One region of the Streptomyces sp. NPDC056061 genome, then DNA from elsewhere that is predicted to be linked to it. Evidence: riboswitches for the same ligand, from Rfam matches in the RefSeq annotation. Region 1 holds a riboswitch; each other region holds the start of a gene.
What was found. Region 1 has a riboswitch for thiamine pyrophosphate ahead of thiO (glycine oxidase ThiO). Riboswitches for the same ligand answer to the same signal wherever they lie in the genome.
Positions count from the first base shown of each region.

Region 2: it holds a riboswitch for thiamine pyrophosphate, as region 1 does, so the genes downstream of both, thiC (phosphomethylpyrimidine synthase ThiC) here and thiO (glycine oxidase ThiO) in region 1, are expected to answer to the same signal.
Region 3: it holds a riboswitch for thiamine pyrophosphate, as region 1 does, so the genes downstream of both, ACFC79_RS28835 (thiamine ABC transporter substrate binding subunit) here and thiO (glycine oxidase ThiO) in region 1, are expected to answer to the same signal.

Region 1 covers NZ_JBHJWQ010000007.1:261,803-267,935, forward strand. The annotation lists gene metF (methylenetetrahydrofolate reductase [NAD(P)H]) at 1-153, opposite strand, end outside; gene thiE (thiamine phosphate synthase) at 264-917, opposite strand; gene ACFC79_RS14185 (Rv2175c family DNA-binding protein) at 1,300-1,665, opposite strand; gene ACFC79_RS14190 (NAD(P)/FAD-dependent oxidoreductase) at 1,736-2,998, opposite strand; gene ACFC79_RS14195 (hypothetical protein) at 3,027-3,371, opposite strand; TPP riboswitch at 3,435-3,548, shown strand; gene thiO (glycine oxidase ThiO) at 3,546-4,730, shown strand; gene thiS (sulfur carrier protein ThiS) at 4,727-4,978, shown strand; gene ACFC79_RS14210 (thiazole synthase) at 4,985-5,779, shown strand; gene pknB (Stk1 family PASTA domain-containing Ser/Thr kinase) at 5,890-6,133, shown strand, end outside.
Region 2 covers NZ_JBHJWQ010000003.1:241,137-247,269, forward strand. The annotation lists gene ACFC79_RS07135 (SsgA family sporulation/cell division regulator) at 1-181, shown strand, start outside; gene ACFC79_RS07140 (YibE/F family protein) at 312-1,670, opposite strand; TPP riboswitch at 1,702-1,836, shown strand; gene thiC (phosphomethylpyrimidine synthase ThiC) at 1,829-3,604, shown strand; gene ACFC79_RS07150 (GNAT family N-acetyltransferase) at 3,889-4,467, shown strand; gene ACFC79_RS07155 (hypothetical protein) at 4,543-5,364, opposite strand; gene ACFC79_RS07160 (metallophosphoesterase) at 5,546-6,133, opposite strand, start outside.
Region 3 covers NZ_JBHJWQ010000025.1:93,279-99,411, reverse strand. The annotation lists gene ACFC79_RS28845 (GntR family transcriptional regulator) at 607-1,344, opposite strand; gene rlmN (23S rRNA (adenine(2503)-C(2))-methyltransferase RlmN) at 1,937-3,043, shown strand; TPP riboswitch at 3,189-3,305, shown strand; gene ACFC79_RS28835 (thiamine ABC transporter substrate binding subunit) at 3,379-4,500, shown strand; gene ACFC79_RS28830 (ABC transporter permease) at 4,680-6,133, shown strand, end outside.

The sequences.
Region 1 (6,133 bases):
CTCGACGCGGCGCAGCGCGTTCCAGAGGTTGCGCTCGCCCTTCTCGGTCTTGGGCGCCCAGAACTCGAAGGAGTACGAGGTCTTGCCGGTCGCGAGGAGATCACGCACCGTGCGCGCGTGATCCGTCCTGGTGGAAGGTGTCCCAAGGGCCATACGGGCAGGTTAACCAGAGCACAGGGAGCATAGGACCAGACCAGCACCAATTGCCCGGAATGACCGCTTGTTTGTCCATAGCGTGTCCACACTTCGGACATCTGGCCGGATCAGGCCCCTGCACGCGCCCGGATCCTCCCGGCGAGATCGGCCGCTGCGGCGGCGGGGTCGTCGGCCTCGGTGACGGCCCGTACGACGACGACGCGGCGCGCACCGGCGTCCAGCACCTCGTCGAGATTGTCCGCGTCGATCCCGCCGATGGCGAACCAGGGGCGCCGGGTGCCGAGCGAGGCGGCGTACCGCACCAGGTCCAGCCCGGGGGCGGGCCGGCCGGGCTTGGTCGGGGTGGGCCAGCACGGACCGGTGCAGAAGTAGTCCGTGCCGGGCTCGGCGACGGCGGCGTCCACCTCGGAAACGGCATGGGTGGAGCGGCCGATCAGCACGTCGTCCCCGACGATGGCGCGGGCGGCGGGAACCGGCAGGTCGCCCTGGCCCAGGTGGAGCACGTCGGAGCCGATGGCGTGGGCGACGTCCGCCCGGTCGTTCACCGCGAGGAGCTTGCCGTGGCGTCGGCAGGCGTCGGCGAGGACGGCGAGGTGCTCCAGCTCCTCGGCGGCCTCCATGCCCTTGTCGCGCAGCTGGACGATGTCCACCCCGGCGGCGAGGACGGCGTCGAGGAACGCGGGGAGGTCGCCCTGGCGCCTGCGGGCGTCCGTGCACAGGTAGAGCCGGGCGTCGGACAACTGCGCGCGAGGCGTGGACATGGTGCGTCTCCCCCTGGTGGAGCGTGTGCGGAGCGGTGGTTCGGAACGGTGGTTCGGAGCGGTGGTTCAAAACGGTGTCGGAGCCCGGCGGGCGATCTCTTGACCGGAAACCGGAACCCGGGAGACCGGAACCGGAGGACCGGACCCGGCGTGGTGTGTGCGGTTCCCGGGCGCCGCGGCGCTTGGGACGGGCCAACGACGGCCCGGACGGGGCACCCCTGCCCGTCGAGAGCGTGGGGACGGGACCGCTCGGCCGTTTCGGCGGCGCCGGAAGCGTGCGCCCCGGGGCGCGGCCGCCCGATCAAGGCTCGCCCGACGCCCCGGGGAACAACAGGCACTCAGGTGCGGGCCGTGCGGCCCGCACCTGATCCGCGCTCGCCCGTCAGACGGCGAGCGCCTGGGCGCGGCGCTTCACCTCCGTGCCACGGTTCTCGCTCAGCGCCTGGGCGGGGGTGCCGGGCAGGGTCGGGTCGGCGGTGAAGAGCCATTCCAGCATCTCTTCATCGGTGAAGCCGTCGTCCCGCAGGAGGGTCAGGGTGCCGGAGAGGCCCTTGACCACCTTGTCACCGGCGATGAAGGCCGCCGGCACCTGGAGAGCCCGGTTCTCACCACGGCGTACGGCGATCAGCTGGCCCTCCTTGACCAGCTGCCGCACACGGGTCACCTCGACACCGAGCATCTCGGCGATGTCGGGGAGGTGGAGCCAGGCGGGGACGAGAGCATCAATTTTTGCGTCAATCTCGGTCACGGGGACAAGCGTGCCATCCCGGACCGACAGTCGGTAGCCGGGCCGACCGTACGGGGCGCCGGGTAGGCCATCAGAGGGTCGACGACTTCAGGGGCACGGCAGGGTCGCCGGCGCGTGCCGGATCGAGCCGCGCGCCCGCCTCGATGAGTCTGCGCCCCTGCGCCAGGTCCCGGGGACGGCCGACGGCGAGGACCGCGACCAGGACGCCGTCGCGCAGCCAGCACACCGACCAGGAGGGCGTGGCGGGGTCGCCGCGCCACAGCAGGGTGTCGGCGTCGGTGTGGTGGCCCGCGTACTGCACGAACCGGTCGAACTGCTCGGACCAGAAGTACGGGACGGGGTCGTAGGCCGGCGGCGCCGGGACGTCCCCGGCCGCCTCCCCGACCGCCGCGATGATGTTGGCGGCGGCAGTGCGCGGGCCCTGGAGGGCGTTGTCCCAGTGGTGGACGAGCAGGCGCTCGCCGTACCGGGCGGACGGGAACGAGGCGCAGTCGCCGACCGCGTACACGTCGGGCAGCGAGGTGCGCAGCGCGGCGTCGGCGGTCACCGATCCGTCGGGACCGACGTCGATGCCGGAGCCGGCCAGCCAGCCGGTCGCGGGCCGGGCTCCGATGCCGACGACGACTGCTCCGGCCGGGATCCCGCGGCCGTCGGCGAGGACCACCCTGCCCGGTTCGACGCGGTCGACCCGGGCGCCGGTGAGGAGTTCGGCGCCGCTCTCGGCGTACCAGGCGGTCATCGGGGCGGCGACCTCGGCGGGCACCACTCCGGCGAGCGGCCGGTCGGCGGCCTCCACGACGGTGACCGCGCAACCGGCGGCGCGGGCCGCGGTGGCGAACTCTGCACCGATCCAGCCCGCACCGACCACCACGACGTCGTGCTGCTCCGCCAGGACCGGGCGCAGCCGCGCCGCGTCGTCGAGGGTGCGCAGCAGGTGGACGCCGGGCACGCCCTCGGCGCCGGGCAGGACCATCGGTTCGGCGCCGGTGGCGATCACCAGGACGTCGTAGCGGACGGAGCCGGACGCGGTGTCCAGTTCGTGCGCGGCGGACCGCAGGCCGGTGACTTCGAGGCCGAGGCGCAACTCGATGTCCAGCGCCTCGAAGTCGATGTCGAAGGCGGAGTCCTCGGCCTTGCCGAGCAGGACCGCCTTGGACAGCGGAGGCCGGTCGTAGGGCTGGTGCGGCTCGGCCCCGATCAGGACGACCGGGCCGGTGAAGCCCTGCTCCCGCAGCGCCACCGCCGTCTGCACCCCGGCCATGCCCGCGCCGACGACGACCACCCGGCGCTCCGTCGGCGGATCCGTCCGCTCTGACTTCTGCTGCTCGCTCACGCGTACACCTTAAACACCTGACGATTCGTCAAGAAAGGGGGAGCTCCTCCACGGTACTGGTGCCGCTGCCTTCCCGGGACTCCCACTCCCACCGCTCCTCCAGCCTCACCCGGCCGTCCGGGAGGTCGACGACGGTGGCGACGCAGTGGCCGGACGACGTCGTTCCGTCCTGCGTGAGCTGGACGTACCTGAAGTCGAGCGTGTCGCCGACGCGGGTGCCGACGAGGTGGCCGCCGACCACGTCGCCGCCCGCGTACTCGGCCCAGATCCGGCCGTCCCGCTCGTGGTAGGCGAAGCGGGTCAGGGTGCCGACCTGGCCGGCTGCCCCGTCGGCGACCGGTGCGAGGACGAGTCCGTCGAGCGAACGGGCCATGGTGACTGCTCCCTTGCTGGGTCCGGTCCGGGGTCCGGGGGCCGGGGTTTAGGGTGGCCACGGTAAGACACTCGCGGGAGCCCGGACGCAGCGGGCTGAGAGGGAGGCTGGGGCGGCCTCCGACCGTACGAACCTGATCCGGGTCATGCCGGCGAAGGGAGGGGCTGGACGCCCATGCGTTCTTCTCACCACGGGGACGGGTACGACGTCCTGGTCGTCGGGGGCGGGATCATCGGCCTGGTCACCGCCTGGCGGACCGCGCAGCGCGGGCTGCGCGTCGCGGTCGTCGACCCCGAGCCCGGCGGCGGGGCCGCCCGGGTGGCGGCCGGGATGCTGGCCGCCGTCACCGAACTCCACTACGGCGAAGAGCTGCTGCTGGGCCTCAACCTCGCCTCGGCCGCCCGCTATCCGGACTTCGTGGCGGAGCTGGAGGAGGCGAGCGGCCGGGAGACCGGCTTTCGCACCTGCGGCACGCTCGCCGTCGCGCTGGACTCCGACGACCGCGCCCATCTGCGGGACCTGCACGCCCTGCAGCAGCGCTCGGGGCTGGAATCGCAATGGCTGACGGGCCGCGAGTGCCGCCGTCTGGAACCGATGCTCGCCCCGGGCGTCCGCGGCGGGCTGCGGGTGGACGGCGACCACCAGATCGATCCGCGCCGGCTCGCCGCCGCGCTGCTGACCGCCTGCGAGCGGGCCGGAGTGGTCCTCCACCGCGAGCGGGCCGAGCGCCTCGCGGTGGTGCACGGCCGGGCCGCGGGTGTGGTGCTCGCCGGGGGCGCGGACCTCGCCGCCGACCAGGTGGTGCTCGCCGCGGGGAGTCTCAGCGGCCGGCTCGCGGGGCTGCCGGACGGGCTCGCGCCGCCGGTCCGGCCGGTGAAGGGGCAGGTGCTGCGGCTTGCCGTGCCCGCCCCGTACGCGCCCTTCCTCGGCCGGACGGTGCGGGCCGTGGTCCGGGGCGGGCACGTCTACCTCGTCCCGCGCGAGAACGGCGAGCTGGTCCTCGGCGCCACCAGCGAGGAGATGGGCTGGGACACCACCGTCACCGCCGGTGGCGTCTACGAGCTGCTGCGGGACGCCCACGAGCTGGTGCCCGGCATCACCGAGCTGCCGCTCACGGAGGTCCGGGCCGGCCTGCGCCCCGGTTCCCCCGACAACGCACCGCTGCTCGGCCCCACCGCGTTGCCCGGCCTCCACCTCGCGACCGGCCACCACCGCAACGGGGTGCTGCTCACCCCCGTCACGGGTGACGCCATGGCGGCGCTGCTGGCCGACGGCGAGCTGCCCGAGGAGGCCCGCCCCTTCACCCCGCACCGTTTCCCGTCCGCCGCCGACTCCGCACGTCAGGAGCAGCCCGCATGACCGAGCCCACCCGTGCCCCCGCACCGCCCGCCGCCGGACCCGCGCCGCTCTCCGTGGCGGTGAACGGCGAGGTCCGGCCGCTCGCCGCGGGCACCACCCTGGACGTCCTCGTCGCGACCCTGTCCTCCGCGCCCTCCGGCGTCGCCGCCGCCGTCAACGAGGCGGTGGTGCCGCGCGGGCAGTGGCCCGCCACCGCGCTCCGCGACGGCGACCGGGTCGAGATCCTCACCGCCGTCCAGGGAGGCTGACCGACCGTGTCCGACGACCTCCTCACCCTCGGCGGCACCGACTTCGCCTCCCGGCTGATCATGGGCACGGGCGGCGCCCCCAGTCTCGACGTGCTGGAACGGTCCCTGATCGCCTCCGGCACCGAGCTGACCACCGTCGCGATGCGCCGCCTCGACCCGACCGTGCAGGGCTCGGTGCTCTCGGTCCTGAAGCGGCTCGCCATCCGTGTGCTGCCGAACACGGCGGGCTGCTTCACCGCGGGCGAGGCCGTGCTGACCGCCCGGCTGGCCCGCGAGGCGCTCGGCACCGACTGGATCAAGCTGGAGGTGGTGGCCGACGAGCGGACCCTGCTGCCGGACCCGGTCGAACTGCTGGACGCCGCGGAGATCCTGGTGGACGACGGTTTCACCGTGCTGCCGTACACCAACGACGACCCGGTGCTGGCCCGCAGGCTCCAGGATGTGGGCTGCGCGGCGGTGATGCCGCTCGGCTCCCCCATCGGCTCCGGCCTGGGCATCCGCAATCCGCACAACTTCCGGCTGATCGTCGAGCAGGCCCGGGTTCCGGTGATCCTCGACGCGGGCGCCGGAACGGCCTCGGACGCGGCGCTGGCGATGGAGCTGGGGTGCGCGGCGGTGATGCTGGCGTCCGCCGTGACCCGGGCCCAGGAGCCCGAGCTGATGGCCGCCGCGATGCGGCACGCGGTGGCGGGCGGGCGCCTGGCGTACCGGGCCGGTCGGATCCCGCGCCGCCACTTCGCCGAGGCGTCGTCGCCGGTGGAGGGGCGCGCGGTGCTGGACCCGGAGCGTCCGGCGTTCTGACCCCGTCGGCCCGCCCGGACGACGTGTTCCTGTCACGGCTCGGCTGCAGTACGGCACCTGGACCGCCCGGCCCGTCCGGAGTGACCGTCGCGACTCGTAGACTCGCATCCGTGGATACGACCCTCCAGGACCCGCTCGTCGGGCAGCTGCTCGACGGCCGCTACCGCGTCGATGCCCGCATCGCCGTGGGCGGCATGGCCACGGTCTACCGGGCCGTGGACACCCGGCTCGACCGGGTGCTCGCCCTGAAGGTGATGCACCCGGCGCTCGCCACCGACGCCACGTTCGTCGAGCGCTTCATACGCGAGGCCAAGTCCGTGGCCCGGCTGGCGCACCCCAACGTGGTCGCGGTCT
Region 2 (6,133 bases), on a different contig from region 1:
TCGGCTCCAGGTGGGTGCCGATCGGGCGTTGTTCAGGGCGGGCACTGCGCCACTCGTGGCTTTTCTCGACCGTACCGACAAGCTCGTGCCACTTGGGCAGGAATGCACGCTGGGTGACTTCGAGGGCAGCCTGGAGGAGGCCCTCGGCCGGATCCTGGCCGAGGAGCAGAACGCCGGCTGAAGAACACGGTGCTGCCGACCGGTTCGCTGGTCGAACACGATGCCCGCCGAATGGGTGAATCGCTCTCCGTGAGGTCGCTCTCCGTAGGAGTCGCCCACACTTCCGGGGCCGTTCGACGTTCGGAAAACGTTCACGGTTTCGTCCTGCGGCGGCGGCCCTTCCCGGTCCGTACGGGTGCTGGAGCTCCGGCTTCCGCGCCGAGCCCTGTGCGGTCCGCGGAGACGACCAATGCGGCGAGTGCCGTCGTCACCGGCACCGAGGCGACCAGACCGATCGAGCCGACGAGCGTTCTCACGATCTCCTCCGCCACCAGCTCGCTGTTGGCCACCGTCCCCATATCGCTCCGGGCGATCGAGAACAGCAGGAGCAGCGGCAGCGCAGCGCCCGCGTAGGCGAGCACCAGCGTGTTGACGACCGAGGCGATGTGGTCGCGCCCGATCCTGATCGCCGCCCGGTAGAGCCCTCGCACCCCCAATGTCGGGTTCGCCCGGTGAAGTTCCCAGACCGCCGATGTCTGGGTGACCGTCACGTCGTCGAGCACCCCGAGTGAGCCGATGATGACGCCGGCCAGCAGCAGACCGCTCATGTCGATGTCCGGGTACAGGCCGTGGATCAGGCCCGTGCTGTCGTCGGTGTTGCCGGTGAGGCTCGCCCAGCCGATGAAGAGTGATCCGAGCAGCCCGATGAGCAGCAGCGAGATCAGCGTGCCGAGCACCGCGACCGAGGTGCGGGCGCTCGGGCCGTGGCACATGTAGAGCGCGATCAGCATGATCGCGCTGGCGCCGACCACCGCGACGAGCAGCGGATTCGAGCCCTGGAGTATGGCGGGAAGGATGAACAGGGTGAGTACGGCGAACGACACGGCGAGCGCGATCAGCGCCATCACGCCGCGCATTCGGCCCACCGCGACCACGACGAGTGCGAAGACCCCGGCCAGCAGCGTCATCGGGAACTTCCGGTTCACGTCGGTCACCGAATACTGGAGCTCGCGGGGCGCGTCCGGGGCATGGGCCACCACCACTCCCTGCCCGTCGCGCAGCTGAAGCGGTGCGTCGGGCTGGACGATTTCGATGAAGGTCCTGCCCTTGTCGGGGCCGGAAGCGACTTCGACGGTGGCCCTCGCGCATCTTCCGTTGCTGCTCGTGGGCGGAGGGGCGCTGCCGTCGGCCGGTTGCTGCCCCGCTGCCACGTCCGTGCAGTCGACCTTGTCGATTTTCACCACCTTGCCCTGTTGGGTCTGCCGGTCGAAACCGACACCGGTTCGCTCGTGCGACGGGGCGCCGCCCGGCCAGAGCGCCACCAGGCCCACGAGGACCGCGGTGGCGAACGGGACCAGTACGGCGGCGATGACCTTTCGGAGATGTTTGGAGACAGGCGCGGCGGGGCCATGGGTGTGTGCATGGTCGTGCTGATGGCCCGGCGGTTCGGGATCGAGGGAGAGGGACGTCACCGGCCGATCATCGCAAGAAGGGGAGGGCCCTCTGTTCATCCCGCCGGACGGGACGTTAGCGTGGTGGGACCTTTGCACACGCGGGAGCTCGGAGCACCGGGCTGAGAGGGCGCTGATTGTCCGTACGTCGGTACGGGACGGGCTGCGCCGACCGCCGAACCTGTTACCGGGTAATGCCGGCGTAGGGAGTAGGTCTCATGACCACATCGGACGCACGCACGCCTGCCTCGAACCAGAGCGACGAGGCCGGGAAGTCCATCGGCTGGCACAAGGGTTATGTCCGGGGATCACGCCCGGACCTCCACGTGCCGGTTCGTCAGGTGCACCTCACCAACGGCAAGGATGTGACGCTGTACGACACGTCGGGGCCGTACACCGATCCCACCGTCGAGACCGACGTCCGTCGCGGGCTCGCGCCGCTGCGGGAAAACTGGATCATCGCGCGCGGCGACACGGAGGAGTACCCGGGTCGCCCCGCCCGCCCCGAGGACGACGGGCTCAAGCACACCTCGCCGCGCGGAGGGCTGCGCAATCTCGACGCGGTCTTCCCCGGCCGTCCTCGGCTCCCGCGCCGCAGCCGGGACGGGCAGCCGGTGACCCAGCTCGCGTACGCCCGACGGGGCGAGATCACCCCGGAGATGGAATACGTGGCGATCCGGGAGAACGTCGACCCCGAAGTGGTGCGCGAGGAGATCGCCGCGGGGCGTGCCGTGCTTCCGGCCAACGTCAACCACCCCGAGATCGAACCGATGATCATCGGCAAGCGGTTCCTTGTGAAGGTCAATGCCAACATCGGCAACTCCGCGGTGACGTCCTCCATCGAGGAGGAGGTGGAGAAGATGACGTGGGCGACGCGTTGGGGCGCCGACACGGTCATGGACCTTTCCACCGGCCGCAACATTCACACCACCCGTGAGTGGGTTCTGCGCAACTCCCCTGTGCCGATCGGCACCGTTCCCCTCTACCAGGCCCTTGAAAAGGTCGACGGCAAGGCCGAGGAGCTGACCTGGGAGATCTACAAGGACACGGTCATCGAGCAGGCCGAGCAGGGGGTGGACTACATGACGGTCCACGCCGGCGTACGCCTGTCGTACGTGCCGCTGACCGCGCGCCGCAAGACCGGCATCGTCTCCCGCGGCGGCTCGATCATGGCGGCCTGGTGCCTGGCGCATCACAAGGAGTCGTTCCTCTACGAGCACTTCGAGGAGCTCTGCGAACTCCTCGCCGCGTACGACGTGACGTACTCGCTCGGCGACGGCCTGCGCCCCGGTTCGATCGCCGATGCCAACGACGAGGCGCAGTTCGCCGAGCTGCGCACGCTCGGTGAGCTGAACACGGTCGCCAAGCGGTTCGGTGTCCAGACCATGATCGAGGGCCCGGGCCACGTCCCGATGCATAAGATCAAGGAGAACATCGACCTCCAGCAGGAGATCTGCGAGGAGGCGCCGTTCTACACGCTGGGTCCGCTGACCACCGATGTCGCGCCGGCGTACGACCACATCACCTCGGGCATCGGCGCGGCGATGATCGCCTGGTGGGGTACGGCGATGCTCTGCTACGTCACGCCCAAGGAGCACCTCGGCCTGCCCAACCGGGACGACGTGAAGACCGGTGTGATCACGTACAAGATCGCGGCTCACGCGGCGGACCTGGCGAAGGGGCATCCGGGCGCCCAGGACTGGGACGACGCGCTCTCCGACGCCCGCTTCGAGTTCCGTTGGGAGGACCAGTTCAATCTGGCGCTCGACCCGGTCACCGCGCGGGAGTTCCACGACGAGACGCTGCCGGCCGAGCCGGCGAAGACGGCACATTTCTGTTCGATGTGCGGACCGAAGTTCTGTTCGATGAAGATCTCCCAGGACATCCGGCGCGAGCACGGGGGTTCGCAAGCGGAGATCGAGGCGGGCATGGCGGAGAAGTCGAGGGAGTTCGCCGCCGCGGGCAACCGGGTCTATCTGCCGATCGCGGACTGACCGCTCCGGAGCGTGGTGACGGGAGGCGGGGTCCCGGTACGACACGGGGCTTCGCCGCCCGTCGGCCTGCCGCCGCGGCACTGCCGTGTGACGGTTCGCGACGTGTTCGGCGCGATGCGGGAGCGTACCGTCGGAGCCCGGAGCCCGGAGCCCGGAGCCCGGAGCCCGGAGCCCGGAGCTCCCGGAGCTTGGGGCCCGGAGCTTGGGGCTTGGGGCGCAATGCCCGGAACGAAAATCGGGTGATCGGGGCGAACGTGTGTCTGTAGGTTTCGCGCGTGAGCGATATGTGGGCATTGATGAACGAAGCGGAACGGCGGCCGTGTTGGCGAGGACGGGACATCGCCTTCGTCCCCGTCGAGACCGATGACGCCGAGCTGTGGCAGGAGTGGCGATGCGAACCGGTGGCCGCTCATGCGACGGGGTACTGGCCGCGATCGCTCGCCGCGCTGCGCGAGCGCATCGAGCGCGACCAGGAGAACCAGGACGTCGACAACTTCCTCGTCGTGCGTGCCGACGGCACCCCCGTCGGTCATGCTGCCCTGACCGAACAGGACCTCGCCGACGGTACCGCCGACGTCGAATTGGTGTTGTCCGCGCGGCACCGCGGCCGGGGGTACGGTACGGACGCGCTGGACGCGTTGACGGACCTGGCGTTCGGCGAGCTTCCCCTGCACCGCCTTCAGGCCGTCACCCACACCGACAACGCCGCCGCGCTCGCCGTCCTCGCCAAGTCGGGGTTCGTCCAGGAGGGCGTACGGCGTTCGGCATGCCTGCACCGGGGACGCCGCCACGATGTCGCGGTGCTCGCGCTGCTCAGGCCCGAGTGGGAAGAGCTGGGGCGGCCGCGGGCCTGGGAGCTGTGACCGGGCTCGGGCACGGAACCCGGCTCCGCTCGGTGCGGTTCCGGGGCCGCGGGACGGTGACAAAAGCGGAGAGGGTCATTCCACTTCGTGCTCGGGGCCGCCGAATTCCGGGCCGGTGAAGTCCGGGCTGGTGAAGGTCGGGCGAGGCCCGGCGGCCGCGCCCTCGTCGGGGCCGGAGAAGTCTGGTCGGCTGTAGCCGACCTTCGGGATGCGGTTCGGCGAGGGCTGCGGCGTCCGGGCGGCGCGGCCGGCCTCGGGGTCGTCGAGCGCGTCGCGCAGGAACGGCAGGATGCCGCGTTCGAGCAGGGCGTGCCGCCATGCCTCCCGGGCACGGGCCACGTCCTCCGGCAGTTCCACCTCGTCGCGTGAGGCGGGGTCCGACGCGGAACCGTTCCGCAGCGCGGTGACGAGCAGTCCGACGGCGGCGACCAGGATGGCCGCGGCCATGACCGCCGCGAAGAACCAGCCCGCGGTGACCATGGTCGAGGCGAAGGCCGGTGGCGGGCTGAGCAGCTTCAACAGGTAGCCGACCAGCAGAAAGATGAATGCCGCCGTGCCGGCGAGGACGGGGGCGAGGACGGTGATGACCGCGCCTATGCCGGCGCCGGACTGGTCCGGGTTCGGGCCGGGCCCCGGGCTCGCCTCCTCGCCCTCCCCGCCGGCCGGCCCGCGCAGCTCCTCGCGGACCCGTACGTAGTGGTCGTACTCGGTGGCGGCGGTCGCGGTGATCGACGCCGTGGCGTCGAGCGCCATGGTGCGCAGCTGCACGGCGTTGAGCCGTTCGCCGACTGCGGCCAGATCTGGTCGCTCATGGGCATGGCGCAGTGCGTCGTCGAGGATCCGCTCGTACTCGGGACGGTCCTCGGTCAGCAGGTGCGGAGCGCTGTTCATCTGCATCCCCCGATGCTCCGTCGGGCCCGATCGCCCGTGTGGACCGGGCAGATGGGCGGAAACGGAGGAGAGCCTGCTACTGGTACGCCGATGGTAGAGCGCCTACGGCACGGGGTGACAGGGTGTTTCCGGAAATAGGCCCAGCGCTCGGCATGGTCACGTCGTGGTGCGTCTTCCCGGTGGAGCGTCAGCCATGCAGGGGCAGCTGGACGACGAGCAGCTTTCCGGCCATGGTCACTCCGCCGTCCATGGCGATCGCGAGCCCGTCGGCATATACGTGAGGACCGTCGACCACCGGGCCGGAACCGTCCTCTCCGTCCTCCGAACCGACCTCGCCGAGGAGGTAGGGGATGGGGCTGTGACCATGGACGACACGCTGTCCGCCGTAGGTCGACATCAGCTCCCGGACGGCCTGCGGCCCCCCGGCGTCCCGGAAGGCGAACCGCTTGGTGAGCTTCCGGAAGAGGTCCCAGCACTCGTCGGCGTCGTTGCGCGTGAGAATGGCGTGCACCGTGTCGTTGACATCCTCGATGGTGGTGCCGTATTCGAGGTAGGCCGTGGTGTCGGAGTGCACCAGCAGGTGTCCGTCCACCTCGACGATCGCGTCCAGCCGGGACATCCACTGGAGGTGGACGTCCTGGAGCCGTTCCATGTCGTTCTTCTGGCCGCCGTTGAGCAACCACGCGGCCTGGAAGGTGGCGGTGCCCGCGCCGGAGTTCACCGGGGTGTCGGAGAACCGCTTGGCGCCGATGAGCAGCAGTTCGTGGTTGCCCAT
Region 3 (6,133 bases), on a different contig from region 1:
TCCAGCTCCCCTCGGCCCCGCCCGTACAGCCGCAGAAACGGCCGGACAGGCGGAGGAGGCAACCGGCCCGCGATAGCCGCGGGAAGTTCGGTCGAACTGGCGGCCCGTACTGCTCGGCCACCGACGCGGAGGGCGTCGTCACTCGCGCAGGTCCAGTGCGGGTGACGCCTTGGTATGTCGTCGGCTCATGCCGACCTCCCAGCGAGGCGGGGACAGGGTTCGGTTCTCTTCGCACGGCGCTGCTCGATCCGGGGAGTACCGAGGTCCCGGACGTCTGAGGTGGCAGCGTCAATGTGTGCCGTGCGGTTCTTTCGAGTCGGTGGCGTAGCTCCCATTTGGGTTGTCGGGCCCCGGTGTGACGGGAGCCCTTTCTCTGCCGACTGGTCTCCACTCGCCTCGGCCGGTGCTTTCACGGCCGTCGTGCTGCGGTGGATCACGCTATGGAGTTGCTGAGCAAGGTCCGCCCACGACGAAGAAGCCCTCGTGGGCTTAGGTTCGCGTGAACCTCCCTAGGGATATTTAAAACAGATCTCCCTAGGGAGGTCAAGCGGGCATGGAAAAAGGACCCGCGACAACGGGTCCTTCGGGGGTTGTGTGCAAGTTGCGTCAGCCGGTGATGTGGTACTCCATGACGTATGCCCCGGCGTCCAGCAGCATCCGGTTCACCTCGACCGGTCTGTCCTGGGCTGTGAGTGCTGTCCGGTAGATCTCGACTACGGGAGTTCCGTCAGCCAGCCGCAGCCGCTCAGATTCTTCCCGGCTGGGCATGCGCGACCGCAGCTCCTCGATGAACCGAACCGGCTTGGCTCCGAGCTCGGCCAAGCGCGCGTACGTCCCGCCTGGTCCGGTGTCCTCTCGGGCGATGGGTGACTCGCGAACGAGGTCGGCCGGCAGGTAGGAGACGGCCGCCTGTACCGGCTCGCCCTCCACCGTGAACAAGCGGTCTCGCACGATGACGGGAGTTTCGTCGGCCAAGCCCAGGACGCGCGCCACGTCAGCCGGGGCCGGGGCCTCGTATACACGAAGGTCCGTGACCTGCATGGGGCGCTCGCCCACGTCGGAACTCCAGATCGATCGTCCCGATCCCCAACCTTCCTGCGCGAGTCGACGGTTCGCGACCCGACGGATCGGCTGAAACTCCCGGACGTACGTGCCGCTTCCCTTGCGGCGCACTGCGAGCCCTTCGCTGACCAGCAGCATCAGGGCCCGACGTGCTGTCTCCTTGGCTACTCCGTACGACTTCACTAGGGCGGGCTCGCCGGGCAGTCGCACGCCGGGAGCCAGATCGCCGGAGCGAATGCGTTTACGCAGTACGTCGGCGATGTCCCTGGCGTTTTCCGCCATTACTCCTCACTTCCCTAGGGTGGTCATTACAGCTTGGCACACCAACCCCCGCCTGCCTGTCGGAGGGGCGGCGCGGGTGATCCCGAGCGTGCTTCCGTGCCCCGCGGATACGCCTCCTCCGGCGCAGCACTCAGTGGAAGCCTGCCCCTGGTCCAGAACTCGTAGATTCATGGAGGGCAGGCAATGGCATCACAGTCCAAGTGCGGCGCTCGAACCAATGCCGGTACGGCGTGCCGAAATCTTGCAGTAGTAGGCACCTCTCGTTGCGCGAAGCATCAGGGGCCCTGGTCCGCCTATGGGGTCGCGCAGCGCAAGGAGAAAGAAGCCAAGGCGAAGAAGCGCAGCATCCGCAAGAAGCGGTAAGAGCTGCTGGGAAGCGCACCGATGGTGGCACGCCTTGCGGGCGCGCGGTTCCCCACCTGGGGCTTTTACCTGCGGTAGAGCCATGACGCCGGGCCGTCTGTGGGCCGTCGAAGGGTCGCCAGTGACAACCGGTGACGACCAATGACGACCGGCTCCGCGTAGCCGTCGCCTGGCCTGAGCTGGGCGACGGCCCGGAGGACCACGGCGTGTCTGCGACACTGGATGGACCATGCCTAAGCCCGGAGAACTCACTTTCGTCGCGCCCCGCGGAGCCAAGAAGCCGCCGCGGCACCTCGCCGACCTCACGCCCGCCGAGCGCAAGGAGGCCGTTGCCGCGATCGGCGAGAAGCCGTTCCGCGCCCAGCAGCTCTCGCAGCACTACTTCGCGCGCTATGCGCACGACCCGGCGGAATGGACCAACATCCCCGCCGGCTCGCGGGACAAGCTCGCCGAGGCGATGTTCCCGGAGCTGATGTCGGTGGTGCGGCACATCAGCTGCGACGACGACACCACGCGCAAGACGCTGTGGAAGCTGCACGACGGGACGCTCGTCGAATCGGTCCTGATGCGCTACCCGGAGCGGGTGACGATGTGCATCTCGTCACAGGCGGGGTGCGGGATGAACTGCCCGTTCTGCGCCACGGGGCAGGCCGGTCTCGACCGCAATCTGTCGACGGCGGAGATCGTCCACCAGATCGTGGACGGCATGCGGGCGCTGCGCGACGGGGAGGTTCCCGGCGGCCCGGCGCGGCTCTCCAACATCGTCTTCATGGGCATGGGCGAGCCGCTGGCCAACTACAACCGGGTGGTCGGCGCGATCCGCCGGCTGACCGACCCGGAGCCGGACGGGCTGGGGCTCTCGCAGCGCGGCATCACCGTATCCACGGTGGGACTGGTGCCCGCGATGCTCCGTTTCGCCGACGAGGGCTTCAAGTGCCGTCTCGCCGTTTCGCTGCACGCCCCGGACGACGAGCTGCGCGACACGCTCGTCCCGGTGAACACGCGGTGGAAGGTGCGCGAGGTGCTGGACGCCGCCTGGGAGTACGCGGAGAAGTCGGGCCGCCGCGTCTCCATCGAGTACGCGCTGATCCGGGACATCAACGACCAGGCATGGCGCGGTGACCTGCTCGGCCGGCTGCTCAAGGGCAAGCGGGTGCACGTCAACCTGATCCCGCTGAACCCGACGCCCGGCTCCAAGTGGACCGCCTCCCGGCCCGAGGACGAGAAGGCGTTCGTCGAGGCGATCGCCGCGCACGGGGTGCCCGTGACCGTGCGGGACACCCGGGGCCAGGAGATCGACGGGGCCTGCGGGCAGTTGGCGGCGGCCGAGCGCTGAGACCGGGGCCGGGCCGGTGCCGCCGGACCGGATTCGGCCGGTGCCACCGGGACCGGAGCCGGGGCGGAACCGGGCCGCTCGGGGCGACGGAGGCCGCGGCGGCCCGGCTGGACCGCCCGTGTAGCCTGGGCCGGCAATCAACTTCATATTCCGACAGGGGAGCGCCACAGCGCTGAGAGTGCGGTACCGGGGACAGGCCGGCCGCAGACCCTCTGAACCTCGCCCGGGTCATTCCGGGTAGGAAGTTCGGTCATCAACTCATGCTGTTGCGCCCTGCCCGCGTCCCGCGGGTGGGGCCGCGTCTCTTCCTGGCCAAAATCCAGGAGGAATTCACGATGAACACCACGCGCAGGACCACGCAGCTCGCGGTCACGGCCGTCGCCGCCGCGCTCGGCGTCACGGCACTCGCCGGATGCGGCTCCGACACGTCGTCCTCCGGTTCCGGCGGTGCGAAGGACACGGGCACGAAGAAGTCGGGCGCGAAGACGGTGACTCTCGTCAGCCACGACTCCTTCAACGTCTCCGAGACGGTGCTGAAGGAATTCACCGCACGGACCGGCTACACCGTCAAGGTGCTGAAGAGCGGCGACGCGGGTGTCGCGCTCAACCAGGAGATCCTGACCAAGGGCTCGCCGCGCGGCGACGTCTTCTTCGGCGTCGACAACACCCTGCTCTCCCGCGCCCTCGACAGCGGGCTGTTCACACCGTACGAGGCGAAGGGGCTCGACGCCGTCGCAGCCGGCACCCGGCTGGACGCCGAGCACCGGGTCACCCCCATCGACACCGGCGACATCTGCGTCAACTACGACAAGAAGTACTTCGCCGACAAGAAGCTCGCCCCGCCGCGGACCTTCGACGACCTGGCGAAGCCCGCGTACAAGAACCTGCTGGTCACCGAGAACGCGGCGACCTCCTCGCCCGGTCTCGGCTTCCTCCTCGGTACCGTCGCCGCCTACGGCGAGAAGGGCTACCAGGACTACTGGAAGAAGCTGAGCGACAACGGCGTCAAGGTCGTGGACGGCTGGGAGCAGGCGTACAACGAGGAGTTCTCCGGCTCGGCCGGCGGCAGGAAGGCCAAGGCCGACCGGCCCCTCGTCGTCTCGTACGCCTCCAGCCCGCCCGTCGAGGTGCTGTACGCGAAGCCGCAGCCGGCCGAGGCACCGACCGGGGTCGCCACCGGGACGTGCTTCCGGCAGATCGAGTTCGCGGGCCTGCTGAACGGGGCGAAGAACGAGGAGGGCGGCAAGGCCCTGCTGGATTTCCTGATCGGCAGGACGTTTCAGGAGGACCTGCCGCTGAACATGTTCGTCAACCCGGTCGTCGAGGGCGCGAAGCTGCCCGAGCTCTTCACGAAGTTCGGCGCGACGGTCGACGAGCCGAAGACGGTCGCCCCGGACCTGATCGCCAAGAACCGTGAGCAGTGGGTCCAGTCGTGGTCCTCGCTCGCGGTGAAGTAGCGAAGTCCCCCGCGCGGGCAACGAGCGCCGGGGGAACGAACGCCGGGGGAGCGCGGGCCGCCGGGAGCGGTGCCGACGGGCGGGGCCCGGACGGTGCCGGGCCGAGTGCGCGGCCCGGCACCGTCCGACGGGTGCGCGGGCCGGGTGTGTGGCGGGGGAGTGCGGTGCGGCTCGGCCTGATGGCCGTGCCCGTCGCGTTCTTCTCGCTGTTCTTCGCCTATCCCGTCGTCGCGATCGTCGGGCGGGGGCTGAAGACGGACGGCGTCTGGCAGTTCGACAGGATCGGCGAGGTGCTGGGCCGACCGGAGATCCGCGACGTCCTGTGGTTCACCACCTGGCAGGCTCTCACCTCCACCGCGCTGACCCTGCTGATCGCGCTGCCCGGCGCCTATGTCTTCGCGCGCTTCGGCTTCCCCGGCAAACAACTGCTGCGGGCGGTCGTCACGGTGCCGTTCGTCCTGCCGACCGTGGTCGTCGGGACGGCGTTCCTCGCGCTGTTGGGGCGCGGCGGCTTCCTCGACGAGCTGTGGGGCGTGCGCCTCGACACCACCGTCTGGGCGATTCTGCTCGCGCATGTCTTCTTCAACTACGCGGTGGTGGTGCGGACCGTCGGCGGACTGTGGGCGCAGCTCGACCCCCGGCAGGAGGAGGCGGCGCGGGTGCTGGGTGCCGGACGGTTCGCCGCCTGGCGGCGCGTCACCCTGCCGGCCCTGGCCCCCGCCGTCGCCGCCGCCGCGCTGATGGTCTTCCTCTTCACCTTCACCTCCTTCGGCGTCGTGCAGATCCTCGGTGGTCCGGGCTACGCCACGCTGGAGGTGGAGATCTACCGGCAGACCGCCCAGCTGCTCGCCCTCCCCACGGCCGCCGTGCTGACCCTTGTGCAGTTCGCCGCGGTCGGCGCGATCCTCGCCGTGCACGCCTGGACCGTGCGGCGCAGGGAGACCGCGCTGAAACTGGTCGACCCGGCGCAGACCTCCCGCAGGCCGCGCGGTGCCGGGCAGTGGGCGCTGCTCGGCTCGGTGTTGCTGATCGTGCTGGTGCTGATCCTGCTGCCGCTCGGGGTGCTGGTCGAACGCTCGCTGGACACGGCGGGCGGTCACGGCCTCGACTTCTACCGCGCGTTGGGGTCCGTGGACGCGGGGGGCGGCACCTTCCTGGTCGCGCCGCTCGAAGCGATCGGGAACTCCGTGCGGTACGCCCTGGTGGCGACCGTGATCGCGCTGGTCGTCGGCGGGCTGGCCGCCGCGGCGCTGGCCCGGCGCGCGGGTCGGTTCGTCCGCGGCTTCGACGCGCTGCTGATGTTGCCGCTCGGGGTGTCCGCGGTCACCGTCGGCTTCGGCTTCCTGATCACCCTGGACAAGCCGCCGCTGGACCTGCGGACCTCCTGGATCCTGGTGCCGCTGGCCCAGGCGCTCGTCGGTGTGCCGTTCGTCGTGCGGACCATGCTGCCGGTGCTGCGTGCGGTGGACGGCAGGCTCAGGGAGGCGGCGGCGGTGCTGGGGGCGTCGCCGCTGCGGGTGTGGCGGGAGGTCGATCTGCCACTGGTACGACGGGCCCTGCTGGTCGCGGCCGGATTCGCGTTCGCGGTGTCGCTGGGCGAGTTCGGCGCGACGGTGTTCATCGCGCGGCCCGA